DNA from 3 places in the Agrobacterium sp. 20P9.1.2 genome. Region 3 is predicted to be linked to each of the others. Evidence: predicted binding sites of a transcription regulator. Region 3 holds the regulator's gene; each other region holds the start of a gene.
The links. Region 3 encodes PhoB, which activates phosphate uptake and scavenging genes when phosphate is short. Its sites were predicted from a motif close to TGTCATNNANCTGTCAT; they were not measured.
Positions count from the first base shown of each region.

Region 1 (10,122 bases), on a different contig from region 3:
CGGAGAAGATGCTCTTGCGGAGTTTCGCGGTCGCAATGTCGGGATCGTATTCCAGTCTTTCCACCTGATTGCCAATATGACCGCTTTGGAAAACGTTGCCGTTCCTTTGGAACTGGCCAATGTCGCCAACCCGTTCGACATCGCCAAAAAGGAGCTGGCGGCCGTCGGGCTCGGCGAAAGGCTCAATCACTATCCGGGCCAGCTTTCCGGTGGCGAGCAGCAGCGCGTCGCCATTGCCCGTGCGCTTGCGCCTTCGCCCGCCGTGCTGATCGCGGATGAGCCGACCGGCAATCTCGATACGGATACCGGCAAACAGATTGCCGATCTTTTGTTTTCCAAACAGGCCGAACGCGGCATGACGATGATCCTCGTCACCCACGATGTTTCGCTCGCCGCCCGCTGCTCGCGCCAGATCAAGGTGCGCTCAGGCCAGATCGAAGGCGATAGCGCGATATCGACGCCTGCGCAGGCGGTTTTGGCATGAGCCGCTTCGTGCCGTCGCTCTTCAACATTCGCAACGCGCTGCGCCTTGCCCGGCGCGAAATCCGCGGCGGCTTTCGCGGCTTTTACATCTTTCTGGCCTGTATCGCTCTGGGAACCGGGGCCATTGCCGCCGTTAATTCCGTTTCACGCGCCGTCACCAGTTCCATCGCCACCGAAGGTCAATCCATTCTGGCGGGTGATGTGCGCTTTGAACTGCGCAACCGCGAAGTGACCACAGATGAGCGCGCCTATCTGAATAGTCTTGGCCAAGTTGCCGTCTCCACCGGTCTGCGTTCCATGGCGCGGTTGGCGGATGGGTCGCAACAGACGTTGGCCGAGGTCAAGGCCGTCGATGGCGCCTATCCGCTTTACGGCACCTTCGAAGCAGAACCGGCTGCGCCTCTTTCGCAATTGCTGGCAAAGCAGGGTGAAGCCTACGGCGCTGTCGCAGCCCCGCTGCTTCTCGAACGGCTTGGTATCAAGGTCGGTGACGAATTGCTGCTCGGCAATGTTCGACTCAAACTGTCAGGCACCGTCGTCAACGAGCCGGATGCTCTGTCTGATGGCTTTGGCTTTGCGCCGCGGCTGCTTATCAGCCGTGATGCGCTCTTCGCATCTGGCCTTGTCCAGACCGGCAGCCTTGTCGAACATGGCTACAAGATTCGTCTGAACGACGCGTCCAAACGCGCGACGATCACCGAAGATACCAACCGGGAATTCCCCAATGCGGGTTGGTCGATCCGCACCAGCGATCGTGCCGCCCCTTCTCTTACCGAAAACGTCAACCGTTTCTCGCAGTTCCTGACGCTTGTGGGGCTGACGGCTCTCATCGTTGGTGGCGTTGGCGTTGCCAATGCCGTGCGTGCTTTTCTCGATTCCAAACGCACGACCATCGCCTCGCTGAAATGCCTCGGCGCACCGGCGAGCGTCGTCACCATGACCTATCTGTTCCAGATCGCCTTCATTGCCTGTATCGGCATCGTCATCGGGCTGATGCTCGGGGCGGTCACACCTCTGATTGCCATGCGGTTTCTGGAAGGTGTGCTTCCCGTTCCCAATGAGCTCGCGATCTATCCCGGTCCGTTGTTTCTGGCAGGCATCTTCGGTCTGCTGACGACGCTTGCCTTCGCCGTTATGCCGCTGGGGCAGGCGCGGGAAGTGCCAGCAACCGCGCTGTTTCGCGAGCAGGGTTTCGAGGAAAACCGCCTGCCGTCCTGGCCCTATCTTCTTGCCACCGCTGTTCTTCTGGCTGCACTCGCTGGTCTTGCCATCTTCTCTGCGGAAGAGCGCTATATCGCCTCGGTGTTTCTGGCGGCGGTCGCTTTTGCCTTCGTGGTGCTGCGTCTGGTTGCCTGGGGCATCAAGGCCATTGCCAGGAGAAGCCCGCGTGTTCATTCCGCTGCCCTGCGGCTCGCCATCGGCAACATCCACCGCCCCGGCGCACTGACACCCTCCGTCGTTTTGTCTCTCGGTCTCGGCCTCACGCTCCTTGTCACGCTGACGCTGATCGACGGAAATCTGCGCCGTGAACTGACAGGCAGTCTGCCGGACAAGGCACCGAATTTCTTCTTCGTGGATATTCAGGGCGCAGATCGCGATGGCTTCCGTAATCTCGTACAGAAACAAGCGCCGGAGGGCGTGCTGACTGAGGTGCCCATGCTGCGCGGTCGTATTCTGGCGCTCAACGGTCAGGATGTCACCAAGATGGACGTACCACCCGCAGGCCGCTGGGTTCTGCGTGGTGATCGCGGGATTACCTATGCGCAGGATATGCCCGAGAATGCCAAGCTGTCTCAAGGCAGCTGGTGGGACAAGGATTATAGCGGCGAGCCGCTCGTGTCCTTTGCATCGGAAGAGGCGGGAGAGCTTGGACTGAAGATTGGCGATAGCGTCACCGTCAATGTATTAGGCCGCAATATCACCGCCAAGATTGCCAATCTGCGCGACGTGCAGTGGGAATCGCTGTCTCTCAACTTCGTCATGGTCTTTTCGCCCAACACGTTCCGCGGTGCGCCGCATGCATGGCTTGCGACGTTGTCAGATCCATCAGCCACCGCTGCCAAGGAAGGCGAAATCCTGCGCGCCGTCACCAATGCCTATCCGACCATCACCAGTGTGCGAGTGAAGGATGCGCTGGATGTGGTCAACCGCCTTGTCGATCAGCTTGCTACGGCCATTCGCGCTGCCGCCGCCGTTGCGCTTATCGCCTCGGTGCTGGTGCTGGCTGGCGCTCTGGCTGCCGGAAATCGCGCCCGCACGCATGATGCCGTCATTCTCAAAACGCTTGGCGGCACGCGCGCTATGCTGATCCGCGCCTTCTCCTACGAATATATGATGCTGGGTCTGGCGACGGCCATTTTTGCGCTGTTTGCAGGCGGCGTTTCCGCATGGTTCGTCATTGCCCGCATCATGAAACTGCCCTCCAGCTTCTTGCCGGATGTCGCCATCGGCACCATCGTTGTGGCTCTCGTCATGACTGTCGGCATCGGCCTCATCGGCACATGGCGGATACTGGGGCAAAAGGCAGCGCCGGTTCTGCGGCAGGCAGGAGAGTAAGATCAACGAGAGCCCGGAACCGAAGAGCATTCTGAAAAGTTGTACGCCACTTAACTTTAACGATTAAATCTCTGTAATGATCGCCAAAACGTTATCGATTTTCGCGCATACGGTGTTTTTTCGGTTCTGAAAGCTCTTGTATCTATGAAACGATATCATCATATTCTTCGGTAGGCTTGCTGTAGCTCCGCAGCGGCGCCTGGGATATAGTCGTGAAACGACGATATGCCCGACACCGTAGCAATTTCGGAGCTCAAAAGAGGTAACAATGTCTGACTTCAACAATTACCAGAACCGTATGGCCCAGGGTCATGCACAGTCTGGTGCCATGATCGACCAGGGTCTGCGCACCTATATGCTGAAGGTTTATAACCTGATGGCACTTGCGCTGGTAATTACCGGCGTAGCGTCCTTCTTCACCTATACAATGGCGGTCTCCAACCCCGCTTTCGCGCAGCTGCTCTATGGCTCCCCGCTGAAATGGGTGGTGATGTTTGCGCCGCTGGGTCTTGTGCTTTTCCTTAGCTTCCGCATTCAGAACATGAGTGTCCCTGCCGCGCAGGCAACCTTCTGGGGTTACGCCGCGCTGATGGGTATCTCGCTGTCGTCGATCTTCCTGGTCTATACCGGCCAGAGCATCGTACAGACGTTCTTCATCACGGCTGCTTCCTTTGGTGCGCTGTCGCTTTACGGCTACACCACCAAGAAAGACCTGTCCGGCATGGGCTCGTTCCTGATCATGGGTCTGTTCGGCCTGATCATCGCGTCGCTCGTCAACATCTTCCTGCAGTCGTCTGCCATGGGCTTTGCGATCTCCGCCATCGGCGTGCTGATCTTCGCTGGTCTGACGGCCTATGACACGCAGAAGATCAAGGAAATGTATTTCGACGGTGACGATGTTGCGACTGCTGGCCGTAAAGCCATCATGGGCGCGCTGACGCTCTACCTCGACTTCATCAACCTCTTCATGTTCCTGCTGCAGTTCCTGGGAAACCGCGACAAGTAAGATTTGATGAGATAGACATCGAAAAGGCGGCTCTCGGGCCGCCTTTTTTGTTGTGCGTATTTCGCTGATACTCGGGATCACTCGATCAGCTTCAGCACCTTGTCGAAGACTTTCAGCACCTGTGGCAACTCGTGACCGCGCTTCAAAATACGGCCATCGACATTGACGACGCTGAACGCGCCCTGCTTGGCCGCAAGCTTAGGGTTCTTCTCAATGCGGAACAGAGGCATCTCGCCGGACCGTTTGAACACGGAGAACACGGCCTTGTCCTTCAGATGGTCGATGGCATAGTCGCGCCATTCTCCTTCACCCACCATTCGTCCATAGATGCGCAATATCGCATCCAGTTCGCGGCGATGGAAGGTGATGGGTAAGGGGTCCTTGCTCTGCTTGTATTCACGGAGATCGATGACGGATGAGCTATCTCTGTGAGATGAACCTGCGCGCTGCAAATCCGGCTGATCGGTCATCAGGCAACCTCGCTCAACTGCAAATGACATTTGTACGACAGTCTGCCGCCACGCTGGGGAAATTGCAAGCCTTGGCGCAGCCCTCGAAAAAATGCTTCGCCGGTAATAATTTAGGCAGATCTTAAAGGTGCAATTGCCCTATTTCGGTCAAACCATGGCCCGAATTGGGTGGAATATTGCTGAAGTCAATTGATGCCTAGGCACCAAGATGACCCGGTCCGGTGCATTGACCCTTTACCCCCAGCCCCCAATGCCCGGACCGGATCTCCTCACCCCTCAGGGTGAACTCAATTCCCAGATGGTAAAAGAACGCTCGCGCCGATAATGGCAGCCGGATTGCCCTGCGCATCCGTCGTCTGCAACAGAACCGCGCATCCGCCATTCTGAGCCTTGCTCATGATGCTGGCCGGCAGCTTCACCGCCATCGACTTTCCATCCCACATGCCCACCGTCTGAACGTCATAGACGCTATGCCAGTAGGAAATCTTCTTGCCCTGATTTTCGCCCTTCTGGACGTCCACGATCTGTTCGCGGGTGAAATAGGCAACAACGACATCCGCCTTGCCATGGCCTTCGCCGATATCGATGGCGATCTCATCATTGATGCGCTGTGCCTTAACAGGCACGCTCAAACCTTCGCCCGCATTCTTGAAGGCATCCAGACGGCTGTAGATGGCGTTCATATCGGCGCCCTTGACGTGGTCGCGACCATTCACCACCGCCTGCGGCGTATAGACATTGTTGCGGCCCAGAGCCCGCGCATAGCCATATTGCCGCTCGGTATTTTCCTTCGATGCCAGCGAATCCGCCCAGCCGAGATAGTTCCAGTAATCGACATGGTAAGACAGGCCGATCACGTCGCCCTTCTGGATGAGTTTGCGCATCGCTTCATCAGCAGGCGGGCAAGAGGCGCAGCCCTGCGAGGTGAAAAGCTCGACAACGCCTTTTACCGTCTCCTGCGCCTGCGCGGAGACCGCCGCAACGGTGCTGAGCACACACAGTGAAAGACCAAATGTCAAAGGTCCATATTTAAAAGACATTGCGAAACCCTTGTCTGGACGCCTATCCAGACCATTGATGCTATCAATACATGTCGGGACGCGACGGCGAAAATAGCGCCGAAATCCCTTCAATAGAAAGTCACGATGGGGTGAGTGCCGATCACGAAGCCTGCCCGCCATTTCACTCCCGTCATCTTACGCAAAAACGCCGGGATTGCTCCCGGCGTTTTTCTGTCCCGATGATCGAAGGCTTACGCAGCCAGATCGCGAAGAACGGTCTGCAGAATGCCACCATTGTTCATATAGATCACTTCATCCAGCGTATCGATGCGGCAAAGGATTGGAATCTCCTTCACGGTGCCGTCGCCATAGGTGATCTTGGCGATCTTCTTCTCGCGTGGCTTGATGTCGCCTTCGAGACCATCGATCTCGACCGTTTCATCGCCCTTGAGGTTGAGGCTTGCCCATGTCGTGCCTTCTTCGAAGACAAACGGCACAACGCCCATTCCGACGAGGTTGGAACGGTGGATACGCTCGAAGGACTGCGCGATCACGGCCTTGACGCCGAGCAGGTTGGTGCCCTTGGCAGCCCAGTCACGCGAAGAGCCGTTGCCGTATTCCACGCCTGCGAAAATGACGAGCGGAACGCCCTCGGCCTTGTACTGCATGGCCGCATCGTAAATCGACATCTCTTCCTTGGACGGATAGTGGATGGTGTAGCCACCTTCCTTGCCGTTTGGCCCAAGCATGTGGTTGCGAATACGGATGTTGGCAAACGTGCCGCGCATCATCACTTCGTGGTTGCCACGGCGTGTGCCGTACTGGTTGAAGTCGGCAACGCCTACGCCATTGTCGGTGAGGTATGCACCGGCAGGAGAAGCAGCCTTGATCGAACCGGCCGGAGAAATATGGTCGGTGGTGATCTTGTCGCCGAAGAGACCGAGAACGCGTGCGCCCTTGATGTTCTTGAGGCCCGTGCCGGTCTTGCCCATGCCCACGAAGTAAGGCGGGTTCTGCACATAGGTCGACTTGTCGTCCCAGGCATAGGTCTGGCCCGGAGGAACCTGAACGGCCTGCCAGTTTTCATCGCCCTTGAACACGTCTGCGTACTTCGACTCGTAGAGTTCGCGCGTGACGTATTTCAGGATGAATTCCTGAATTTCGGCAGATGTCGGCCAGATATCCTTGAGGAATACAGGCTGTCCATCGGAACCCATGCCGAGCGGTTCTGTCGTCAGGTCCTTCTGAACCGTACCAGCCAGCGCGTAAGCAACGACGAGCGGCGGGGAAGCGAGGTAGTTTGCCTGAACGTCCGGCGAGATACGGCCTTCGAAGTTACGGTTGCCGGAGAGAACGCCAGCGGTGATCAGACCTTTGTCGTTGATGGTTTTGGAGATCGGCGCAGGCAGCGGGCCGGAGTTACCGATGCAGGTCGTGCAGCCGAAGCCTACGAGGTTGAAGCCGATGGCATCCAGATCTTTCTGAAGACCGGACTTTTCGAGATATTCGCCGACGACCTGAGATCCCGGTGCCAGCGACGTCTTGACCCAGGGCTTGGATGTCAGACCCTTGGCAACCGCGTTGCGGGCCAGAAGTCCGGCAGCAATCAGAACGGATGGGTTGGACGTATTGGTGCAGGATGTGATCGCAGCAATGGCGACGTCGCCATGACCGAGATCGAAATCCGTGCCTTCGACAGGGTAGCGGTTGTCGAGCTGGCCGGGCTTCTTGTAGTCGGCTTCCAGTGCTGTCGCAAAGCCGGAGGCAATGCCTTCCAGCGAGATGCGGCCTTCAGGACGCTTTGGACCGGCCATGGATGGCACGACGTCGCCGAGGTCGAGTTCCAGAGTGTCGGTGAAGACGAGTTCGGAGCCGTCGCCGGTACGCCACATGTCCTGCGCCTTCGAATAGGCTTCGACAAGTGCGATGCGGTCCTTAGTGCGGCCAGACATGGTGAGGTAGTTGATGGTTTCGCCGTCAACCGGGAAGAATCCGCAGGTCGCGCCATATTCCGGGCCCATGTTACCGATGGTGGCACGGTCGGCCAGTGTCATCGAATCAAGGCCGGGGCCGAAGAATTCGACGAACTTGGAAACAACGCCCTTCTTGCGCAGCATCTGAACGACGGTCAGCACGAGGTCGGTGGCGGTGACGCCTTCCTTGACCTTGCCCGTCAGCTTGAAGCCGATGACTTCAGGCAGAAGCATGGACACCGGCTGGCCAAGCATGGCCGCCTCGGCTTCGATACCGCCAACGCCCCAGCCCAGAACGCCCAGACCATTGATCATGGTCGTGTGGCTGTCGGTGCCGACGCAGGTGTCGGGGTAAGCGATGGTCTCGCCGTCTTCTTCCTTGGTCCAGACGGTCTGGCCAAGATATTCGAGGTTCACCTGGTGACAGATGCCGGTGCCGGGCGGAACGACGCGGAAGTTCTTGAACGCCTGCTGGCCCCACTTCAGGAAGCGGTAACGCTCGCCGTTGCGCTCATATTCCAGCTCAACGTTGCGGGCAAAGGCGTTCGGCGTGCCGAATTCGTCAACGATAACAGAGTGGTCGATGACCAGATCGACGGGAACCAGCGGGTTGATCTTTTCAGGATCGCCACCCAGAGCCACCATCGCATCGCGCATGGCGGCAAGGTCGACTACGGCTGGAACTCCGGTGAAGTCCTGCATCAGAACGCGGGCAGGGCGGTAGGCGATTTCGTTTTCGACGCGGCCCTTGTTGTTCAGCCAGTCGGCAACAGCCGTGATGTGCTCCTTGGTAACGGTCTGCCCGTCTTCAAAGCGCAGCAGGTTCTCAAGCAGAACCTTCATCGAATAGGGGAGCTTGGAAACGCCTGTCAGGCCGTTCGCTTCCGCCTTCGGCAGGCTGAAATAAACATAGTCCTTACCGTCAACGGTAAGAACGGAGCGACAATTGAAACTGTCGAGAGATTTAGCCACGGATAGAAACCCCGCTTCCTCTGATAGCCAACACGCGCGTGCGGACCCCTGTGCAAAGTGTGCACATCAGGATGCGGGTACGGTCATTTCCGCTGTCCGCACGAGAGGGATGTTTTCACACCCTTCAGGTCCGGCGCTATATGATGATCACGCCGACCGCTGGCGTGGTTGAAAGTCATATAGATAATTTCATCGAAACGTGCCAGACCGGAAAAAGACCTAAATCGATTTTTTTGTCATCGAGATGATTAAAATCTTAAACGAGATGGACCCATGCTGCTGACAGCAGAAAATCTTTCCGCCCGCCGTGGGGAAGATTTGATATTCATGAATGTTTCCTTCAAGTTAACGAGCGGGCAGGCGCTTGTGCTGACGGGGCCGAACGGGTCAGGAAAGTCCACGCTTTTGCGGGTTCTCGCAGGACTTTTGCGACCGGAGACAGGCAGCATAAAGATAGCCGGCGAAGGGATTGAAACTGGCGCGCTTGCCAGCGAAGCTAGCCATTATCTCGGCCACAAAAATGCGATGAAACAGGAGCTCACGGTTCACGAAAATCTTGGTTTCTGGGAGCGTTTTCTGGGCGATTTCAATGGCGGCACGTCACTGGGTGTTGAGGAAGCGGCGGAAATTGTAGGCCTGTCCGGCATAACCCATCTACCTTTCGGCTATCTCTCGGCAGGCCAGCAACGCCGATTCGCGATGGCGAAACTTCTGGTGGCGTGGCGGCCGATCTGGATATTGGACGAACCGACGGCGGCGCTGGATGCCAGTGCGGATGTGATGTTTACGGGGTTGGTGGAGGCGCATTTGGCGCGGGGCGGTATTGTCTTGGCTGCGACGCATCAGCCGCTTGGGTTTGATGGTGCGCAGGAGCTGCGGATGACGGGGTTTGCCGGGGTGGAGATAGCGTGGTGATCGCCGAGTATGCCGCTACCCCCCTCTGCCCTGCCGGGCATCTCCCCCTCAGGTGGGGAGATCGGCAAGACGCGCTGACCTCGCTTCTGCCTCGACACATGAGTTGGCCGACACTTCGCCACGAGTCGATCTCCCCCCTTGAGGGGGAGATGTCCGGCAGGACAGAGGGGGGTAGCGGCACCCATCGAACCTATCCATCATCCACGCGGTGCGATTTGACCTACGCTGGGAGCACCACCCCATGACCGCCCTCTTCCTCCGCGACCTCAAACTCTCCATCCGCGCAGGCGGCGGCGCGCTCATCGGAGTTCTCTTCTTCATGACCGTCGTCGCCGTCATCCCCTTCGGTGTCGGCCCTGATCTCAATCTCCTGTCGCGCATCGGCCCCGCCATTGTCTGGATTGGCGCTCTTCTCGCCGCTCTCCTCGGCCTCGACCGCCTGTTTCAGGCCGAACGCGACGACGGCTCGCTCGATCTCATCCTCATGCAGGAAAACCCGTTGGTGCTGACGGTGCTGGTCAAATGTCTCGCACACTGGACCGCCACCAGCCTGCCGCTGGTCATCGCATCGCCACTGCTGGGTCTGTTCATGAACATGAGCGAGGTCGCCATCGGCGCTGTCATGCTGACCCTTCTGGTCGGCTCACCAGCACTCACCTTCATCGGCGCGGTCGGTGCGGCTGTGGCCGTCGCCTTGCCACGTGGCGGCTTGCTGGTGTCGATCCTCGTTCTCCCAATCTGCATTC
Region 1 is NZ_JBYOKI010000006.1:213,487-223,608, reverse strand. It holds gene AC27VJ_RS17830 (ABC transporter ATP-binding protein) at 1-484, shown strand, start outside; gene AC27VJ_RS17825 (ABC transporter permease) at 481-3,039, shown strand; gene AC27VJ_RS17820 (Bax inhibitor-1/YccA family protein) at 3,308-4,045, shown strand; gene AC27VJ_RS17815 (DUF2794 domain-containing protein) at 4,123-4,515, opposite strand; gene AC27VJ_RS17810 (DUF1223 domain-containing protein) at 4,803-5,555, opposite strand; gene acnA (aconitate hydratase AcnA) at 5,768-8,461, opposite strand; gene ccmA (heme ABC exporter ATP-binding protein CcmA) at 8,735-9,376, shown strand; gene ccmB (heme exporter protein CcmB) at 9,618-10,122, shown strand, end outside.
Region 1: a site for PhoB is predicted at 4,539-4,555, ahead of AC27VJ_RS17815 (DUF2794 domain-containing protein). Genes of this name have one in related genera too.

Region 2 (10,122 bases), on a different contig from region 3:
CGCCGGATAGCACCGCCGCCCAGACGGCAGCCACCACAACCACCGAAAAGACGCAGGAAACCGCAGCCGCCACTCCGGCAGGCGCGACCTCTACCCTCCCCGGCACGGCTCCAGCCACCACACAAATCGCAGCCAATTCCGCAGCAGAAGCCCTGCCTTCAGCTTCAGCCGCCGCCGTCAAGGGCGGTCGCGTTGCCCTTCCCCCGGCCTCGGAAATTGCCGCTGCGGCAGCAGAATCCGCCATCGACGCACAGATACAGCCTCAGGCCGCAACCCAGCAGGTTGCGCTCGCAACGCCAGCAGTCGCCGCCGTCGCGCATCAAACAAGCGCCGCTGCCACTCTTCCACAGGTCGTTGCGCTGAAGGGCGGCTTCCCGCCTGCGCCTGGCGCACCGGGCACGCCATCGGCAGCCCCCATCCCGCTGACCGAAGAAATGATGAAGCAGCAGAGCGTCATCCCGGTTCCGAAACCGCAAGGCGCCATGCTCGCCTATGCTTCGGCCCCGCAAAATGCAGCGCTTGCCGCCATCAGCACCCGCGAGAGCCTGACAACTGCGCCGGACGCGCCGACAATGATGGGCCGTCAGCAGCTGAGCGGCCTCATCACCAAATACGCGACCATGTATAATGTGCCGGAAGACCTCGTGCACCGGGTGGTCATGCGCGAAAGCCGCTACAATCCCCGTGCCGTTAACGGCGGCCATTTCGGCCTCATGCAGATCAAGCACGCCACCGCCCGCTCCATGGGCTTCGACGGCCCCGCGTCTGGCCTGTTCGATGCGGAAACCAACCTCAAATATGCCGTGAAGTACCTGCGCGGCGCGTGGCTGGTTGCCGATAACGACCGCGACAATGCGGTGCGGCTGTATGCTCGTGGGTATTATTACGATGCCAAGCGCAAGGGCATGCTGCACGTTCTGCGGAAGTAGGTTTTTCCAAACATTTTAAGTTGGAATGTGGGGCCTACCCCCCCTCTGCCCTGCCGGGCATCTCCCCCACAAGGAGGGAGATCGGCCGGGCGCGAACTCCCCAATCTATCCGCAGCGTTAGAAATTGCCGAAAGGTCACCGCGATTCGATCTCCCCACCTGTGGGGGAGATGTCCGGCAGGACAGAGGGGGGGGGGGGGGGTAGACCCCACCCGGCAACCTCAGCTGTGGATAGCCAGAACGCCATCCGCCCCCCTCCCCCAAACCCGTCATCAAACTGTTGCGTCACAGCGCTAAACGCCTCTCAACCGAACGAGAGGTGGAATCATATGACGGGTGTCGCGCCGAAAACCGGTTTTAGCAAAAACGTAAAACTCAAAGCCGCGCTGCTGCAGCACAAGGCATTGTCCACCAGTGGCATGTCCGAGCGCCTGTTCGGCGTGCTGTTTTCCGGCCTTGTCTATCCGCAAATCTGGGAAGACCCGGCAGTGGATATGGAAGCCATGGAACTGCGGGATGATCATAGCATCGTCACCATCGGTTCGGGCGGCTGCAATGTGCTGGCCTATCTCTCGCGCAATCCGTCGCGCATCGATGTTGTCGATCTCAATCCGCATCACATCGCGCTCAACAAACTGAAGCTGGCCGCGTTCCGCCACCTGCCTGCCCATGGCGATGTCGTGCGCCAGTTCGGCGTGGCCAATGTCCGCTCAAACAGCGATGGCTATGATCGTTTCATTGCGCCGAACCTCGACGCCCAGACCCGCGCCTACTGGTCAAAGCGCACGCTGACCGGTCGCCGTCGCATTTCGGTCTTCAACCGCAATATCTATCGCACCGGCCTTCTGGGTCGCTTCATCGGCGCTGGCCATGTGCTGGCCCGCCTGCATGGCGTGAAGCTTCAGGACATGGCCAATGCCCGTTCCATGGACGAACAGCGCCAGTTCTTCGATGAGAAGGTAGCACCGCTCTTCGACAAGCCAATGATCCGCTGGCTGACGAAGCGCAAGAGCTCCCTCTTCGGCCTCGGCATTCCACCGCGTCAGTATGACGAACTCGCCAGCCTTTCGGATGGCAACACTATCGCCCCGGTTTTGCGCCAGCGTCTGGAAAAATTGGCCTGCGACTTCCCGCTGAAGGACAATTACTTCGCATGGCAGGCCTTTGCCCGCCGCTATCCGCAGGCGCAGGAAGGCAATCTGCCGGACTATCTGCGCGATGATTATTATCAGGCGATCCGCGAAAATGCCGCGCGCGTCCATGTCCACCACGCCACCTTCACCGAGCTGCTGGCCTCCAAGCCTGCCTCCTGCGTCGACCGTTACGTGCTGCTGGATGCGCAGGACTGGATGAGCGACACACAGATCAACGAGCTGTGGTCGCAGATCAGCCGAACGGCGGCCCCGGATGCCCGTGTCATTTTCCGCACTGCTGCCGAAAAGAGCGTCATCGAGGGTCGTCTGTCACCGGATATCCGCGCGCAATGGTCCTATCTGGCCGAGCGTTCGCAGGAGCTCAATGCCCGTGACCGTTCCGCCATCTATGGCGGTTTCCACATCTATCAGAGGGCGCAGGCATGAAGAGCATCGGCGACAATATCAGCCTTGGCGATATCAAGCATGCAAACCTGATGGACCGCATGTACCGCCACCAGCGGCACATCTATGACATCACCCGCAAATATTATCTGCTGGGCCGCGATGACACCATCGACAAGCTGGACGTGCCGCAAGGCGGCAACCTGCTGGAAGTCGGCTGCGGCACAGGCCGCAATCTCTTGCGCGCCTCGAAGCTTTTCCCAACGGCAAAGCTCTACGGCCTCGATATTTCCGCCGAAATGCTGACGACCGCAGCAGAAAACTTCGGTGGCCACCGCGAACGCCCGGTGCTGCGCGTCTCCGATGCCACGACCTTCCGGCTCAGTGAGTTCGGCCGTGCCAACGGTTTCGACCGCATCATGATTTCCTATGCGGTTTCGATGATCCCCGAATGGGAAAAGGCCGTGGAACGCGCCGTACAGTCACTCGCCCCCGGCGGCTCGCTGCACATCGTTGATTTCGGCCAGCAGGAAGACTTGCCACGCTGGTTCCGAAACGTGCTTCAGGCATGGCTGACCAAGTTCCACGTCACGCCGCGTGCCAATATGCGCTATGTGCTGGAAGCTTTGGCAGGCGGCCACAATGCGACGCTGGAGTTTGAGCCGATTGCTCGAGGATATGCGTGGCGTGCGGTGCTGACGCTGCCGAAAGGCTGAGGTCACAGATCCCGGTGGAGCGTTGACGCGTATTTGCGGTCAGAGTGTGGGGCTTACCCCCCTCTGCCCTGCCGGGCATCTCCCCCTCAGGTGGGGAGATCGAATCGTGGATAGCCCTCGTCCTACCTGAATGTTGTGGAATTGGCTCGATTAGCGATAAAGTTGCGGATGGAATGAGGAGCAGGCGCCCAGCTGATCTCCCCACCTGAGGGGGAGATGTCCGGCAGGACAGAGGGGGGTAGGCCACGCGCTCTGCTGTCAATCACGTGTGACCCAACCGCGAACGGCTACATTTCTCCACACAGCACCTTGCCATAACGGCTTGTTTACCCTGTTATGGTAAACAGGAGATTACGGCGCTTCTCACCAAGCAGCCGGCGGGAAAATCATACGTTCTGGGATCATCATGCAGCGGCTACTTCCGGCTCTATTATCGACCATGCTCCTGTTGAGCGGCTGCACCTCCACCAGTTATGATTTTCTGGAAACCGCCTCTGTCGCAAAGCCCCGCTTCAAGGATAACGACCCGCAGGATTTCGGCTCCCGGTCGCCGCACAAGCACGAGGTGCATGGCATCGACGTGTCCAAGTGGAACGGCGATATCGACTGGGCGACGGTGCGCAAATCCGGCGTCTCCTTCGCCTTCATCAAGGCCACCGAAGGCACGGACCGTATCGACGCACGCTTCGATGAATATTGGCGCGAAGCATCGGCCGCTGGCGTGCCGCACGCGCCCTACCACTTCTATTATTTCTGCGCGACGGCTGATGCGCAGGCAGACTGGTTCATTCGCAACGTGCCGAAGGAATCCATGAAGCTGCCGCCGGTTCTCGACGTGGAATGGAACCCCGCCTCCCCCACCTGCAAGACGCGGCCGGCGCCGGATGTCGTGCGCGCAGAAATGCAGCGCTTCCTCAGCCGCATCGAGAGCTACTACGGCAAGCGACCGATCATCTACACCAGCGTCGATTTCCATCGCGACAATCTGGTCGGCCAGTTCAAGACCTATCCGTTCTGGGTGCGCTCCGTCGCGGCCCATCCAACGGATATCTACAACGACCGGCAGTGGTCATTCTGGCAATATACCGGCACCGGCGTCATTCCCGGCATCAGCACACCGACCGATATCAATGTCTTTGCCGGGTCGGAAAAGAACTGGCGCACATGGGTGGCCTCCACATCCAAGCCAAGAAGCTGATGATTGTGGCTTGATTTTTCCATCAGATACGGCAGATGTGCTGCGAAATAATCGCTTGGCGTTGGAAACAAACCGTCCGGTTACGCTTTTCCCACGTCTTGCCCACGCTTCTGCCAAAATCTTGGCGAACGCAGGGGCACCATTTCATTTGAGGAATTCGGATGTTCAGCTTCTCGCCACGCAGCTTCGCACTTGCTGCCAGCCTTTTCACATTGTCTTGCGGCTCCGCATTGGCCGTCCCCCTCGTTACCTCGCCGGATGACCCGAAGCAGGTCGCCTGCGGCGGCGATCTCAACACCTTCCTGCAAGGCGTAAAGACGGAAGCCATCGGCAAGGGCGTGCCCGCTGAAGCCGTGGACAAGGCGCTGGCCGGCGCACAGATCGACCAGAAGGTACTGTCGCGTGACCGCGCACAGGGCGTCTTCCGCCAGACCTTCCTCGAATTCTCCCAGCGCACCGTCAGCCAGGGTCGCCTCGATCTCGGTCGTAAAAAACTCCAGGAATATTCCGCGGCCTTCAAACGTGCGGACGATGAGTTCGGCGTGCCCGCTGGCGTCATCGCCGCCTTCTGGGCCATGGAAACCGATTTCGGCGCCGTACAGGGCGATTTCAACACCCGCAACGCCCTCGTCACCCTCTCGCATGATTGCCGCCGCCCGGAACTGTTTCGCCCGCAGCTCATAGCGCTGACAGAAATGGTCCAGCACGGCGATCTCGATCCGGCCACCAACACCGGCGCATGGGCAGGTGAAATCGGCCAGGTACAGATGCTGCCCAAGGACATCATCGCGTTCGGCGTGGATGGTGATGGCGATGGTCACATCAACGTCAAGTCCAGCAGCCCGGATGCCATCCTTACGGCCGCCAAGTTCATCCAGCATCTCGGCTTCAAGAAGGGTGAGCCGTGGATTCAGGAAGTGTCCATACCGGAAAACTTGCCATGGGAAAAATCCGGTCTCGGCGGCACGCTGACGGCTGGCGAATGGTTCAACCTCGGCGTAACTCCACGGGATGGCAACAAGAGCTTCGCTGCCCTGCCCGCCGCTCTCATTCTGCCGCAGGGCCGCAAGGGTCCGGCCTTCATCACCTACCCCAACTTCAACATCTATCTGGAATGGAACCAGTCCTTCATCTACACGACGTCGGCTGCCTATTTCGCAACCCGCTTCATGGGCGCACCTGTTTATGCCAAGGGCAACCCGGAGCCCGGCCTGGACGATGCCGCCATGAAGGAACTTCAGACCAAGCTCGATGCCAAGACGCATGATGTCGGCAAGATCGACGGCATCCTCGGCTCCGGCACCCGCATCGCCGTCCAGCGCGAACAGCAGCGCCTCGGTCTGCCCGCCGATGGCTGGCCGACACGCGCCTTGCTGGACGCTCTCTAATCGATCGCCTCCGTCACCCCGCACTTGCTGCGGGGTCCAGCAGACGCGCGTCTGCGCGGCGTAGGAGTCTTTCAGCCCGAGGACTCGGGCTGACTGGATACCGGATCAAGTCCGGTATGACGGAAATTGGCAAAACGGCCGTGGCATTAACCACGGCCGTTTACTTTTTTTGCATTTCGCACCGACTTTTTCAGACTGTAATATAAGTTGTTTTTCAACGCATTGGCGCCAAAGTCTCAGATATCATTGCCATTTTCGTGTGCACCGCATCATAAAATTCGCTTTTCAAGAGACACAAAACGGTCATAATGATTACTGTCAACGTAAAGGAGGCAGAGCATGGGACTTACAAATTCTCTTAATGCCTTAGCAGTCGGTGTGGCGTTTGCGTTTGTCGGAGTGATGCTTTTCATCTGACACGCATATTGGGTTATCGCGCACACCCAAAGAGTTGATCATCATAAGCCATTAAAAAAGCGCAGGTTTTTCGAAACCTGCGCTTTTTTCATTTTGATCGTTGGACTTAGAAATTGGCCTTACGCGGCTGATTTCCGCAGGGGACGGTAGCCGACATTATCCAGCACCGCATTCACCAGCGGTGCGCGGTTCATCGTGTAGAGATGGAATTCGTTAACGCCGCGTCGTTGCAGGTCGAGAATCTGTTCAGCGGCAACATCTGCAGACACCTTGGCGCGTCCCACAGGGTCTTCATCGAAACCGGCAAAACGATCATCCAGAAAGGCCGGAACGCTGGTGCCGCAGCGACCGGCAAAGCGCTTCAACTGCGTGAGATTCTGGATCGGCATGATGCCCGGCACGACCGGAATGGTAATCCCTGCCTTAACGACGCGCTCCATATAACGCTCGAAAATGTCGTTATCGAAGAAGAACTGCGTCAGCGCGCGCGTCGCACCATTGTCAGCCTTACGCTTCAGCATATCGATATCGATTGCATCGCTTCCACTTTCCGGATGCTTCTCGGGATAGGCGGAAACGGAAATCTCGAAATCGGAAATCTCGCGAAGACCGCGCACCAAGGCGGCTGCATTCTCGTAACCTTCTGGATGCGGCTTGTAATCCGTACCGATGCCGGTGGATGGGTCACCACGCAGCGCCACGAAGTGCTTCACGCCAGCCTCGCGGAACTCCTCGACTACATCATGGACTTCCTGCTTGCTGGCATCCACGCAGGTCAGATGCGATGCCGTTGGCAGTCCAGCGATGGAGATCATGCGCTGCACGGCCTGAAGCGTCGGAGCCTTGGTGGTGCCGCCTGCGCCGTAAGTCACCGAAACGAAGTCCGGGTTCCAGCGCGAAAGCTCCTCGACAGTCTCCCAAAGCTGCACATCCATATCGGGGTTCTTGGGTGGAAAGAACTCGAAGGAGAGCTTGAAATTTCCGTTTGCGTGGCGGTCTGCCTCAGTCTTCGTCATGTCATGCCCTCCCGGCGGAAAGAAGTGGTGCATCGATCGCCTCCTCGCCCGCAATCAGCAGGCGTGGATCGCGCGCAACCCAGATTGTTACGTCGAGAGACTGGGCGGATGCCTTGCCGGAATGCAGATCGAACGCCTGCTCCGGTGTAAGGCCAGCCTTTTTCAGCCACTCTTCCATGGTTTGATGTGAAAAGCCCAGGCGGACATGCGCATGGTCTTCGCGCAGATACTCCAGCGAATGCGGCGCCAGATCGATGATCACCAGACGACCATTGGGACGCAGCATGCGCGCAGCTTCTGCAAGCGCCATTTCAGGGTGATCGAGGAAGTGCAGAACCTGATGCACCACGACAAGATCGAAATCCTGCCCTTCAAGCGGCAGGTTCAAGATATCACCATGCCGCACGGAGGCATGGGCAACTCCGGCCTTATCCAGATTGGAGCGGGCAACGGAGAGCATATCGCGGCTGGCATCAATGCCGATTGCGCGACGGTAGATGCCACTGAAGAGCTGGAGAATGCGGCCCGTGCCGGTGCCAAGGTCCAGCATGGAATCCACCGGCGTCGTGCCGATCAGCTTCAGCAATGCGCTTTCCACTGCGTCATCGCTGACATGCAGGCGGCGAAGCTCGTCCCAGGCGGAAGCATTGCGGCTGAAATAATCCTGCGCCCGCTCGGCTCTCACCCGCTTGACGGCAGAAAGGCGCTCGAAATCCCGCAAAAGAACCGCATCATTGGGTGACGCAACGGAAAGAAGCTGTTTGACCAGCTCGGCGGACTTGCCATCCTGCTTCAAACGGAAGTATGCCCACGCACCCTCCTGATAACGGTCGATCAGGTCTTCCTCGGCCAGAAGCTTCAGATGGCGCGAAATACGTGGCTGTGACTGGCCCAGAATTTCCGTCAGGTCCGTCACAGTAAGGTCGCCTGCACCCAGCAGCGCAAGCAAACGAAACCGCGTCGGTTCGCCCGCAGCCTTCAAAAGCCCCACCAGATTATCAAGCCCTAAAGCCAACACCACACCTCAAGCCAATCAACATATAAAGATATCTTTATACGATTGATGAGGAATTGCAAGAAGAGAGCATCCAACAGCGGTGGAAAATTAAGAGTTAGTGAATGCCAGCAGGCGGCGTCGATAGCACCTCTCACTTCAGCAAAACGGCGCCCTTTCCCTCCGCCCCAAGAATGTCACCGGGGTTCCGCAGAGGACAGTCTTTAACCGAAAGGCAACCGCATCCGATACAGCCTTCAAGATCGTCCCTCAGTTGCGTGAGCCTGTCGATCCGCTGTTGAAGCGTTGTGCGCCACGAGGCGGCAAGTCCTTTCCAATCCTCCGCATTGGGCGTTCGTCCGTTGGGCAGCAGAGACAATTCCCGCCGGATTTCAGCAAGGGGAATGCCCGCCTGCTGGGCAATCTTGATGACGGCAACCCGACGCAACACCTCCCGCGGATAACGCCGCTGGTTTCCGGCATTGCGTGAAGCCGTCAGCAGACCCTTGGCTTCATAGAAGTGGATCGTGGAAACCGGCACGCCGCTGCGCCTCGCCACCTCGCCGACAGACAGTTCCCGATGAATATCCAATTTAGCGCTCACGCCTCTTGACCTCAACTATAGTTGAGGTCCTATGAACCCTGTCAGCTCATCAATCAAGCGCCATTCACGGTGTTTGTCACACCAACAGGAGTTGACCATGATCTCGATAAAAGGACTTTACGAGGCACATCTGACCGTTTCCGACCTCACGCGCTCAATCGACTTCTACCGCGATGTCGTCGGGCTCGAACTGGCTCACACCATTCCAGACCGAAACGTGGCCTTCTTCTGGGTCGGCGGGCCTGAAACATCCATGATCGGCCTCTGGTCGATCCACAGTTCGCCGCTGCGGCTGAAACTGCATATCGCCTTCAAAACGACGCTCGACCAGGTCATCGCAGCCCCGGCCTATCTGCGCGAAAAAGGCATCATCCCCCGTAATGGCGCAGGTATCGAGATAACCGAACCCAGCGTCTTCCCCTGGATGCCGTCCGCAAACGTCTATTTCGACGACCCGGACGGACACCAGCTGGAATATATCTCAATCCTGCCAGGGCAAGCCCGCCCGGATATTGCGGGAATGATGACGTTTTCGGAATGGAATCGGCTGGCAAAAGACTAAAGCCAACCGCAGAAAGCTCATGCGTCGCCAGACGGTCGGCGACGCATGAGTGCCCATTAATTCAAATCCAGCCCCTCCTCAAGGATCGACCTCTGCACCGCCGGGCGAGCTTTCACACGCTCGTACCAAGCCTGAAGGGCCTGCAATGCGTCGAATTGAATCGGCGCAGTGTAATAGGACTTCAGCCAGGATGCCTGCCCCCAACCCGTCAGAGCAAAGAGGTAGGCGTCGGCGACGGTGAAGCTGTCGCCCATGAGAAACCGCTTGTCGGCGAGATGATCGTTGATCCACGCAAAGCGCTTCTCCAGCTTCGGCTTTGCGGTCTTCAAATAATCCCCTGCCAACTGCGCATACAGCAACGGAATGAAGCCCTTATGGACCTCCGTTGAAAGGAAGCTCAACATCTCCTGAAGTTTGTACCGCTCGAATGTCCCATTGGCGGGCGCCAGGCCCAGTTCGGGCTTCAGGTCCGAGAGATACTGAACGATAACAGTACCTTCCCGCAACACGTTGCCATCATCCAGCTCGAGAGCTGGAATGTAGCCATGCGGGTTGACGGTGTAAAAATTCTTGCCCTGTTCGGTCGTGTAGTCATTGTGATCGACTTTGATGAACTCGACATCGAGACCAAGTTCATTCGCGACGATGTGCGGCGAAAGCGAGCAGGCAGCAGGCATATAATACAGTTTCATACCGGAAAATTCTCCATGGATTTCACGATTCCTCCTGCGCTTGAAGAGGACGTGCCAACCCTGTAATTC
Region 2 is NZ_JBYOKI010000003.1:591,583-601,704, forward strand. It holds gene AC27VJ_RS12205 (transglycosylase SLT domain-containing protein) at 1-929, shown strand, start outside; gene AC27VJ_RS12210 (BtaA family protein) at 1,258-2,508, shown strand; gene AC27VJ_RS12215 (class I SAM-dependent methyltransferase) at 2,505-3,182, shown strand; gene AC27VJ_RS12220 (glycoside hydrolase family 25 protein) at 3,589-4,380, shown strand; gene AC27VJ_RS12225 (lytic murein transglycosylase) at 4,542-5,768, shown strand; gene metF (methylenetetrahydrofolate reductase [NAD(P)H]) at 6,305-7,201, opposite strand; gene AC27VJ_RS12235 (ArsR/SmtB family transcription factor) at 7,203-8,216, opposite strand; gene soxR (redox-sensitive transcriptional activator SoxR) at 8,350-8,799, opposite strand; gene AC27VJ_RS12245 (VOC family protein) at 8,897-9,361, shown strand; gene gstA (glutathione transferase GstA) at 9,418-10,053, opposite strand.
Region 2: a site for PhoB is predicted at 1,196-1,212, ahead of AC27VJ_RS12210 (BtaA family protein). Genes of this name have one in related genera too.

Region 3 (10,122 bases):
AAGAACCGCCTGACGGACCTGATCGAAGTCAATATCAACAACCTCGCCGCCGTTCCGTCCATCGTTTACGGTCTGCTCGGCCTGTCGGTCTTCATCAACTTCATGGGCTTCCCACGCTCGGCCTCGTTGGTCGGTGGCTTCGTCCTGACGCTGATGACGCTGCCCACCATCATCATCGCTACTCGTGCGGCGCTGAAGGCGGTGCCGCCATCCATCCGCGCCGCTGCCCTTGGCCTTGGCGCTTCGAAAATGCAGACCATCTTCCACCATGTGCTGCCACTGGCCATGCCCGGAATTCTCACCGGCACCATCATCGGCCTGGCACATGCCCTTGGCGAAACCGCACCGCTGCTGCTCATCGGCATGGTCGCCTTCGTCGCGAATTATCCGACAACGCCAATGGATCCGTCCACGGCCCTGCCGGTGCAGATTTACATGTGGGCGAACGAAGCAGAACGTGCCTTTGTCGAGAGAACATCAGGCGCTATCATCATCCTGCTTATGTTCCTCATCGTCATGAATGTGGGAGCAATCCTGTTGCGTCGCCGCTTCGAGCGTCGTTGGTAAACCTTACTTAGGGAAAATCGGGTCACCGGTTTTCCAGCCAGCATGCGATGTAACAAACACCGGGAGCTTGAGGCTATGAATATGTTGTCGGAAGCAGCAGTTGAAAAGGCGCTGGACAAGAAAATGAATGAAGTAACATACAAGATGATCGGCAAGGACGTTTCCGTTTATTATAGCGAGAAGCGTGCCCTTTACGATGTGAACCTCAATGTGCGTGAAAACACCGTGACGGCGCTCATCGGACCGTCTGGCTGTGGCAAGTCCACTTTCCTGCGCACGCTGAACCGCATGAACGACACCATCGACAGTTGCCGCGTTACCGGCAAGATCACGCTCGATGAAGACGATATATACGATCAGACGATCGACGTGGTGGAACTGCGCGCCCGCGTCGGCATGGTGTTCCAGAAGCCGAACCCTTTCCCGAAGACGATCTACGAAAACATCGCCTACGGTCCCCGCATCCATGGTCTGGCCCGCAACAAGGCGGATATGGATCAGATCGTCGAGTCCAGCCTTCAGAAGGCCGGTCTGTGGAACGAAGCCAAGGATCGTCTGCACGAATCCGGCACCGGCCTGTCCGGCGGTCAGCAGCAGCGTCTGTGCATCGCCCGCGCCATTGCGGTTTCTCCAGAAGTCATCCTCATGGATGAGCCCTGCTCGGCGCTGGACCCGATTGCAACCGCCAAAGTCGAAGAACTGATCCACGAGCTGCGCGCCAATTACACCATCGTCATCGTTACCCACTCCATGCAGCAGGCAGCCCGCGTGTCGCAGCGAACCGCCATGTTCCATCTGGGCCATCTGGTGGAAGAAAACGACACCGATAAGATGTTCACCAACCCGGATGACCAGCGCACGCAGGACTATATCATGGGTCGCTTCGGCTGATCTGACGCTGGTTCAAACCCTTCGCATGGCACCGCTTGAGCCCAACTGGGCTTGCGGGCCAGTGCATCGAAACTGGAGACTTCGAACATGTCGACACATTCCCATATTATGTCCGCCTATGATGATGAACTGAAGTTCCTCACCCGCCGCATCGCCGAAATGGGTGGTCTGGCTGAACAGATGTGCGCTGATGCGGTGCGGGCGCTGGTCAATTCCGATGCAGCGCTGGCCCAGAAGGTCATCTCTGATGATACGATCCTCGATCACGCCGAGCGCGAGATCGGCGACAAGGCCATCGTCACCATCGCCAAGCGTCAGCCTATGGCGGCCGACCTTCGCGAAATCATCGGTTCGCTGCGCATTGCCGCCGATCTGGAGCGCGTAGGCGACCTTGGCAAGAACACCGCCAAGCGCGTCATTGCCGTTGCTGGCACGGGCGTTCCGCGCAAGCTGGCCCGTGGTCTCGAGCATCTGTCGGAACTGGCACTGGTGCAGCTGAAGGAAGTGCTGGACGTCTATTCCACACGTTCCGTAGAAAAGGCGCAGGCCATCCGCGAGCGCGACGAAGAGATCGACGCCATGTACACCTCGCTGTTCCGCGAGCTGTTGACCTACATGATGGAAGATCCGCGTAACATCACCACCTGCACGCATCTGCTGTTCTGCGCAAAGAACATCGAGCGCGTTGGCGACCATGCGACCAATATCGCAGAAACCATCTACTACATGGCCACCGGCAGCCAGCCGGAAGGCGAGCGTCCGAAGGACGATAGTTCCAACACGCTCGGTGCAGTAACCGAGTAAGTTTTACAGCATCGGCACTTTGGATCGGAAACGATCTTCGGAATGCCGATGTGTAGATCAACAGGCCAGAGCGTCCGTGATGCGTCCAAATGAACGCATGGCGCTCTGGTAAGACTGGCGGAGTCCCAAGCCTATGGTGCCGAAAATCGCAGTTGTCGAAGATGAAGAGGCTTTGAGTGTTCTTCTTCGTTACAATCTGGAATCCGAAGGTTACGATGTCGACACCATTCCCCGTGGCGACGAGGCGGAAATCCGCCTGCAGGAGCGGACGCCGGATCTGCTGATCCTGGACTGGATGCTGCCGGGCGTTTCCGGCATCGAATTGTGCCGTCGCCTGAGAATGCGCCCCGAGACCGAACGCCTGCCGATCATCATGTTGACGGCACGCGGTGAGGAAAGCGAGCGCGTGCGCGGACTGGCCACGGGCGCAGACGACTATGTGGTCAAGCCCTTCTCCACGCCGGAACTGATGGCGCGCGTCAAAGCCATGCTGCGTCGCGCCCGCCCGGAAGTTCTGTCGTCTGTCCTGAAATGCGGTGACATCGAGCTGGATCGCGAAACGCATCGTGTTCACCGCAAGACCCGCGAAGTGCGCCTCGGACCAACCGAATTCCGCCTGCTGGAGTTCCTGATGGTCTCTCCCGGCCGCGTCTTCTCCCGCTCGCAACTTCTCGACGGCGTCTGGGGTCACGATATCTATGTGGACGAACGCACGGTCGATGTTCATGTCGGTCGTCTGCGCAAGGCTCTGAACTTCTCCAACATGCAGGATGTGATCCGCACCGTTCGCGGCGCTGGCTATTCTATGGAAGCCTGACGGGCGGCTCCATCACTGATCTTTCGCACAATGCGCGCTGTTGCCTCACCGGGTCAACGGCGCGCGTTTTGTATTTTTGCGCAGCTTAGGCAGGAATGTGTACGAGAAGGGGAGCCATCTCCAGCCGGTCACGAAGATATATTTTTGACCCCTTTGAACTGGTTTGCGCCAGAAGTTGCGGATGGAAAGGGGAGGCGGGGATATCCGCTTGCCGCGCAGTTTTCCTGAGTAAAAACAAAGGGCAGGTAAATTTTCAAAATTGAAAATCCAGCACGGATTATTATATTTCTGAAGAGGCTGCTGCGTTGCAAGATAAACGCTCATTTCAATGATCTGAAATTTAAAGTTTGACTATCCGGTCATAACCCTCTATCACTGGTTTATCGATATTTTGCTTGCTGAGCTTTGGTTGCCGCGCGATTAGCACCGCGTTTTGAACTAACCCTTTCCTTCAAAAAAATCGCTATACTCGCACACAGGGCGTCAGTTCTGTGATCTATAACTTATGCTTTGAAAGGGTTCATTATGACCACAGGCACAGTAAAATGGTTTAACTCCACCAAGGGCTTCGGCTTCATTCAGCCAGACAACGGCGGCACAGACGCATTCGTACACATCTCCGCTGTAGAGCGTGCAGGTATGCGCGAAATCGTTGAAGGCCAGAAGCTGAGCTACGACCTTGAGCGCGACAACAAGTCGGGCAAAATGTCGGCCTGCAATCTCCAGGCTGCTTAATACGGACTCCGCTTTCCTTTGACCACGGATGTACTGGCACTGTCGAAAGCATGAGACCAAGCGAGGTCAGGCACGTTGCCTGGCCTTTTTTTGTGCCGCCCGGCGGTACAGGCTTCGGACAAGGCGCCCATGGGCGCAAACGCTCCGGGCCACTCTATCCACCCCGCAGCGGCGTTTTTGGAAATCGATCCCGATTTCGGCTGATGCGACAGGAAGGAAATTCCATGTCTGAAACACACAGCAAATCTCGCCAGCAGGCGGAAATCGCATTCGGTGAAACGCAGTCGCAGTTCTTTGCACGCGGCCATGCGGTTGACGAACTCAATTCGATTGCCCAGGCGCGTGATGAAAAGACGCAGCGCCTGCGTGAAGCGCGCCTTGCCAAGGAACTGCAAGACAGCCTGGCACCTGCCAAGACACCCGCAAAGCGTGCTAAGAAATCCTGACCCTGATGGGTACGGCACCTCAACTGGAATAGAGACTTGAGAAACAACAAAAACGTTAAAAACAGTGAACTGACTGACCGCCGCAGCGCCGCTGCTGAGGCCAAGGCTGCCCTTCTGCAGGCCTATAAGGCCGCCAAGGAAGCCGCCGAACCCAACCGGGAAGCCAAGCAGGCAGAACGCATCGCCGTGGCGGAAGCCCGCGAAGCGCGTCGTGCCGAGCGCGAGCAGCAGAAGCGCGAAGAGCAGAGCCGCCTCGAAGCGGAACGGCTGGCGCATGAAGCCGAGCTTGAAGCCGCTGCGACTGCCGAAGAAGACGCCCGCAAGCTGGCCGATAAAAACCGCGTCGCCCGCGTCATCGAAGATGAGGCCGCCCGCAAGGCCGAGCGCGACCGTCGCTACGCCAACCGCAAGGCCCGCCAGGGTTAAAGCTATCTGCCATGATCCAGCAGCCATTCGAATGAAGGGCTGCGGTCTGGCGGGATGGACCTGTTGTCATTCGTGCTTGCGGAAACATTGGCGGTTACGCCGCCAATCAGAGGTGCCCGGCATCTCTGCGCATCCAGTGCGCCCGCGGAGCCGTCCTGAACGTTCTGCAGAACTGCTTTTCCCACATAGGTGAAATCCGGTCACAAGACTTCCGTTTCATGGAAGTCTTGTGTCATTGCAAGCAGGCATAGCTCAGCAGTTTGTAAGAGCATATGGCGCTATAAGGCTATAAAAGCCACGCCCAATATCCCGAGAAAGATAGAGCAAGCTTCATCGCTTTTGGCCGCGTGCGCAACTGGCGTGAAATTTCGGCCTATCAAAGCGATGGGCAGGTGTCGGCGCCTTAGTTGACGTTTGTCGATCCCATCGATCGTTGGCTCTGACTTCCTCTTTTGATCGTAGGCATGAAAAAAGCGGGCCAATGGACCCGCTTTTTTATCTCTTGCAATATGTCTGCTGCCCTTAAGCGCGACGGCGTTCGCTTACTGGCTGGTAAGCCATCTTCGCGTGGAACTTGCAGTAAGGCGAGGACTCGGAAGCTTCGCAGCCGCAGAAATGGAAGTCGTCCTTCAGCGGGTCACCGACTGGCCACTTGCAGGTGCGCTCGGTCAGTTCCGTCAGCGTCAGGCGCAGAGATGTTGGCAACGAGGCATTGTTGACGGGAACATATTCCAGAACCTGTGCCGTATCGATGTCCAGATCGTCCTTCAGCGCGGTGGCGCCAACCGTGCGGGGCGCCGGGCGTGCTGTTGCCGGGCGGGCTGGAAAGTTGGTTGCGCGGGGTGCCGTAGGGGCTGCAGGGCGCTTGGCGGCGGGGCGTGAGGTTGCAACCGTGCCACCGGCCTTTGCACGGCCTGGCAGGTTCAAACGGTGGACCTTGCCGATGACGGCGTTACGGCTGACGCCGCCGAGCTGGGCTGCGATCTGGCTGGCGCTCAGCCCTTCGGACCACAGTCTTTTGAGTTTCTCGACTCGTTCATCCGTCCAGTTCATACTGCTTCTCCGCTGGTCGCGCAGGCAGAATCCTTCTACGATGCCGTGGAGCGAACCACGCGCAGAATATCCGCCAGATTGTAGGTGACTAGGTCCGCCGCTTGCAGTCTAGTAATTGAGAGTTAACCTAATCGTAGGCCGACTCCGTGACAAGAGTCGGGAGAATCATCTGGAATCGATTTTCCGGTTTTCCCCAACTTGCTGCGTTCGTGAGTCAGAAAAGCAACACTTTGTAGGTCAGTAAAACCGCTCTACCAAGGCTTGAGAATGCCTGACAATGCGGACATTTGTTGACATCCCAGAATGAAGTGACAATAGTGCGCTCGCACGACAGGAAATACCCGAAGCCGCCGCGAGGCGGCATTTTTGATTTTCAGGCACGGAGCAACCGGTAAGCCCTATTGACAGCGCCTTTGCGCAGGGAGTGATGCAGCCATGGCCGACGCCGCGCCCCAAAGCGGATCATTGTTCGATACGTTTTCCAGAGCCCCGTTGCGCTTCGAGCGAGGAGAGGGCGTTTGGCTCGTCACCGAGAGCGGCGAGCGATATCTGGATTTCGGTGCGGGCGTGGCCGTCACTTCGGTCGGCCACAGCCATCCGCACATGGTGGATGCTCTTAAGTCGCAGGCAGAAAAGGTCTGGCACCTATCTAACCTCTATGAGGTTCCGGGACAGGAAACGCTGGCCACACGTCTGACGGATGCAACTTTTGCGGGTAAGGTCTTCTTCACCAATTCGGGTGCGGAAGCGCTGGAATGCGCCATCAAGACCGCGCGCCGGTACCATTATACGCATGGCAATCCGGAAAAATTCCGCATCATCACCTTTGAAGGTGCGTTCCACGGTCGTACCCTGGCAACCATCGCCGCGGGCGGCCAGCCGAAATATATTGAAGGCTTCGGCCCCAAGGTCGAAGGTTTCGATCAAGTGCCGTTTGGCGATCTTGAAGCGCTGAAGGCGGCCATTGTGCCGGAAACCGCAGCGCTGCTGATCGAGCCCATTCAGGGCGAAGGCGGTATTCGCGTTGTCGATCCGGATTTCCTGCGCACGCTGCGCGCGCTGTGCGAAGAGCATGGCCTGCTGCTGATTTTCGATGAGGTCCAGACTGGCGTTGGCCGTACTGGCAAGTTCTTTGCCTATGAATGGTCGGGCGTTGCTCCGGATATCATGGCCGTGGCCAAGGGTATCGGTGGCGGCTTCCCTTTCGGCGCATGCCTTGCAACGGCAGAAGCAGCATCCGGCATGACGGCTGGCGTTCACGGCACGACCTATGGCGGCAACCCGCTGGCTATGGCTTGCGGCAATGCGGTGCTGGACATAGTTCTGGCCGATGGCTTCCTCCAGCATGTGCGTGATGTCGCGCTGGTGTTCCGTCAGGGGCTGGCGTCGCTGAAGGATCGTTTCCCCGACGTGATCGATGAAATTCGTGGAGAGGGCCTGTTGCTGGGCGTCAAGGCCAAGGTGCCGTCTGCCGACCTGCTGCATGCCATTCGCGCCGAGCATCTTCTCGGCGTTCCCGCTGGCGATAACGTCATTCGTCTGCTGCCGCCACTGGTGGTGACGGCAGAGGAAGCGCGCGAAGGCCTGGCACGTCTGGAAAAGGCGGCGGAAGCACTCACCACGAAATTGGCGAAGAGCGCCTGAGGGGCGCATGTTCAGGCCAGCGTCGATAACGACGCGGCCTGCATCGATGGGACAGCATAAAATGGCATCAGCAAAACATTTTCTAGACCTTTCGGCCGTCGGTTCGGAAGACCTACGGGTCATCATGGACGACGCACGCGCCCGCAAGATCGCCACCAAGAATGGCACGGCGGAAAAGCCGCTGGCCGGCAAGATGCTGGCGATGATCTTCGAAAAGCCCTCCACCCGTACCCGCGTTTCCTTCGATGTCGGCATGCGCCAGCTCGGCGGCGAAACGCTGTTTCTGTCAGGCACTGAAATGCAGCTAGGCCGCGCTGAGACCATTGGCGATACGGCCAAGGTTCTGTCGCGTTATGTGGATGCGATCATGATCCGCACCACGGATCATTCCCGCCTGCTGGAGCTTGCCGAACACGCAACGGTCCCGGTTATCAATGGCCTGACGGATGACACGCACCCCTGCCAGATTATGGCCGATATCCTGACTTTCGAAGAGCATCGCGGTCCGGTCAAGGGCAAGACGATTGCCTGGACAGGTGATGGCAACAACGTGCTGCATTCGCTGGTCGAAGGGTCCGCCCGCTTCGGTTACAAGATGAACATGGCTGTTCCTATGGGCTCGGAGCCGCATGACCGCTTCCTCAACTGGGCGCGCAACAATGGCGGCGAGATCATGCTGTGCCATGATGCGGAACGCGCGGTCGATGGCGCCGATTGCATCGTCACCGATACCTGGGTCTCCATGAACCAGGAACACAAGGCACGCGGCCACAACATCTTCCAGCCCTATCAGGTCAATGCGGCCCTGATGGGCAAGGCCAATAAGGACGCGCTCTTCATGCACTGCCTGCCCGCCCACCGCGGCGAAGAGGTTACGGACGAGGTCATCGATGGGCCGCAGTCGGTCGTCTTCGATGAGGCGGAAAACCGCCTGCATGCGCAAAAGGCCATCATCGCCTGGTGCATGGGCGTCATCTGACGGGACCGCGCCTGAGCGCTTGAATTTCAGGCGTGGCTTCCTATTTCTAGCCCAGTTCAATGCCGCCGTTTGCTGAAAACGGCGGCTTTTCATCAATTGTTCGCCGCATGATGGCCCAGCACTGCTTTGCTTTCTGAAAGAAAGCGGGGCAGGAAGCACAAAGCTGTTTTCGGACAATCTGCCGTTTTAACGAAAGTTAAGGCGGCGGAGTGGTTCCGTTTTCATCGTCCCCGGTCTATCTGTGCAGTACGAACATAATGCCTGCCGGTCGGTACCTTCTCGGTCTCGATCACCCCGCGTGTAGCGCGGGCAAGGCGTCAAGGAGTTAGGATATGGCAGACGCAACGGTACAGCTGGACGAACTCACATTTGCTGGCGATGACAAGGTCGTTCCCTTTCAGGTGGACGGGCTGGATGTGCGCGGTCGCGCCGTGCAGGTCGGCCCGCTGCTGAACACCATTCTGGAACGGCATGAGTACCCACCGGTCGTCGCCTGTCTTCTGGCAGAGGCCGTGGTGCTGACAGCGCTTATCGGCACGTCGCTGAAATTCTCCGGCAAGCTGACACTCCAGACCAAGGGCGATGGCCCTGTGGATTTGCTGGTCGCGGATTTTTCCGCGCCGGAAAACATGCGCGCCTATGCCCGCTTCGATGAGGAGCGGCTGGCGGAAGCCATGGCTGCGGGTGAGACCTCGCCCGAGCAACTGCTCGGCAACGGCATCCTCGCCTTCACCATCGATCAGGGCGTGGGCATGCAGCCCTATCAGGGCATCGTGCCGCTGGATGGTTCTTCGCTGGAAGACATTGCGGGCGTTTATTTCCGCCAGTCAGAGCAGTTGCCCACCCGCGTGCGCCTCGGCGTTGCCGAACTCTTCGACCGTGATGCCGATGGCAAGCCACGCCACAACTGGCGCGCGGGCGGCATCATCGCCCAGTTCCTGCCGCAAGCGCCGGAACGCCTACGCCAGCGTGATTTGCACGGCGGCGATGGCGACGAAGGTGCGGCGGAGTATTCGGAAGACGATGCATGGACGGAAGCGGTTGCCCTGATCGACACCGTCGATATGGACGAGCTGACGGACCCGCAGGTGCCCTCTGAAAAGCTGCTTTTCCGCCTGTTTCACGAACAGGGCGTCCGCGTCTATGAACCGCAACTGATCGTGGATCGCTGCAATTGCTCTCGAGAGAAGATCAAGGGCGTACTGTCAGGCTTTTCCGCAGAGGAAATTCACGACAGCCAGGAAGACGGCGTCATCTCCGTGACCTGCGAATTCTGCTCGACGACCTATCATTACCCCGTCGAGGAATTGTCTACGGTCAATTAATGAAAAAGGCGTGATCAGCTGCCGCCTTTTTTAATTCAAAACCCGCGTCAAACCAGGGCTGTCCAGAGAAAATGCCGGTATCGCGACGATGAAGACTTCGCCGGTATCCGCCTGCATCTCGTAATGGCCGAACATCATGCCGGATGGCGTGTCCAGCGGGCAGCCGGAGGAATACTCATAGGTGTCACCGGGCTTGAGGTGTGGCTGCTCGCCAATCACGCCGGGTCCGGAGACTTCGTCCACCTGCCCGTTTTCATCGGTAATGTGCCAGTAGCGATTGACCAGCGTCACCGCCAGATCCGAATTGTTGGAAATCACGACTGTGTAGCCCCAGACATAGCGATTGTCGTCCGGGTCGGACTGCTCTTCAAGATAATAGGGGTCGACTGTGACCTCGATATCTCTTGTCAGTGCACGATACATTCACAGGGCCCT
Region 3 is NZ_JBYOKI010000001.1:366,966-377,087, forward strand. It holds gene pstA (phosphate ABC transporter permease PstA) at 1-567, shown strand, start outside; gene pstB (phosphate ABC transporter ATP-binding protein PstB) at 643-1,458, shown strand; gene phoU (phosphate signaling complex protein PhoU) at 1,546-2,262, shown strand; gene phoB (phosphate regulon transcriptional regulator PhoB) at 2,396-3,079, shown strand; gene AC27VJ_RS01825 (hypothetical protein) at 3,125-3,403, opposite strand; gene AC27VJ_RS01830 (cold-shock protein) at 3,605-3,814, shown strand; gene AC27VJ_RS01835 (hypothetical protein) at 4,039-4,260, shown strand; gene AC27VJ_RS01840 (DUF6481 family protein) at 4,297-4,686, shown strand; gene AC27VJ_RS01845 (GcrA family cell cycle regulator) at 5,209-5,739, opposite strand; gene AC27VJ_RS01850 (aspartate aminotransferase family protein) at 6,175-7,383, shown strand; gene argF (ornithine carbamoyltransferase) at 7,445-8,362, shown strand; gene AC27VJ_RS01860 (Hsp33 family molecular chaperone) at 8,695-9,687, shown strand; gene apaG (Co2+/Mg2+ efflux protein ApaG) at 9,718-10,110, opposite strand.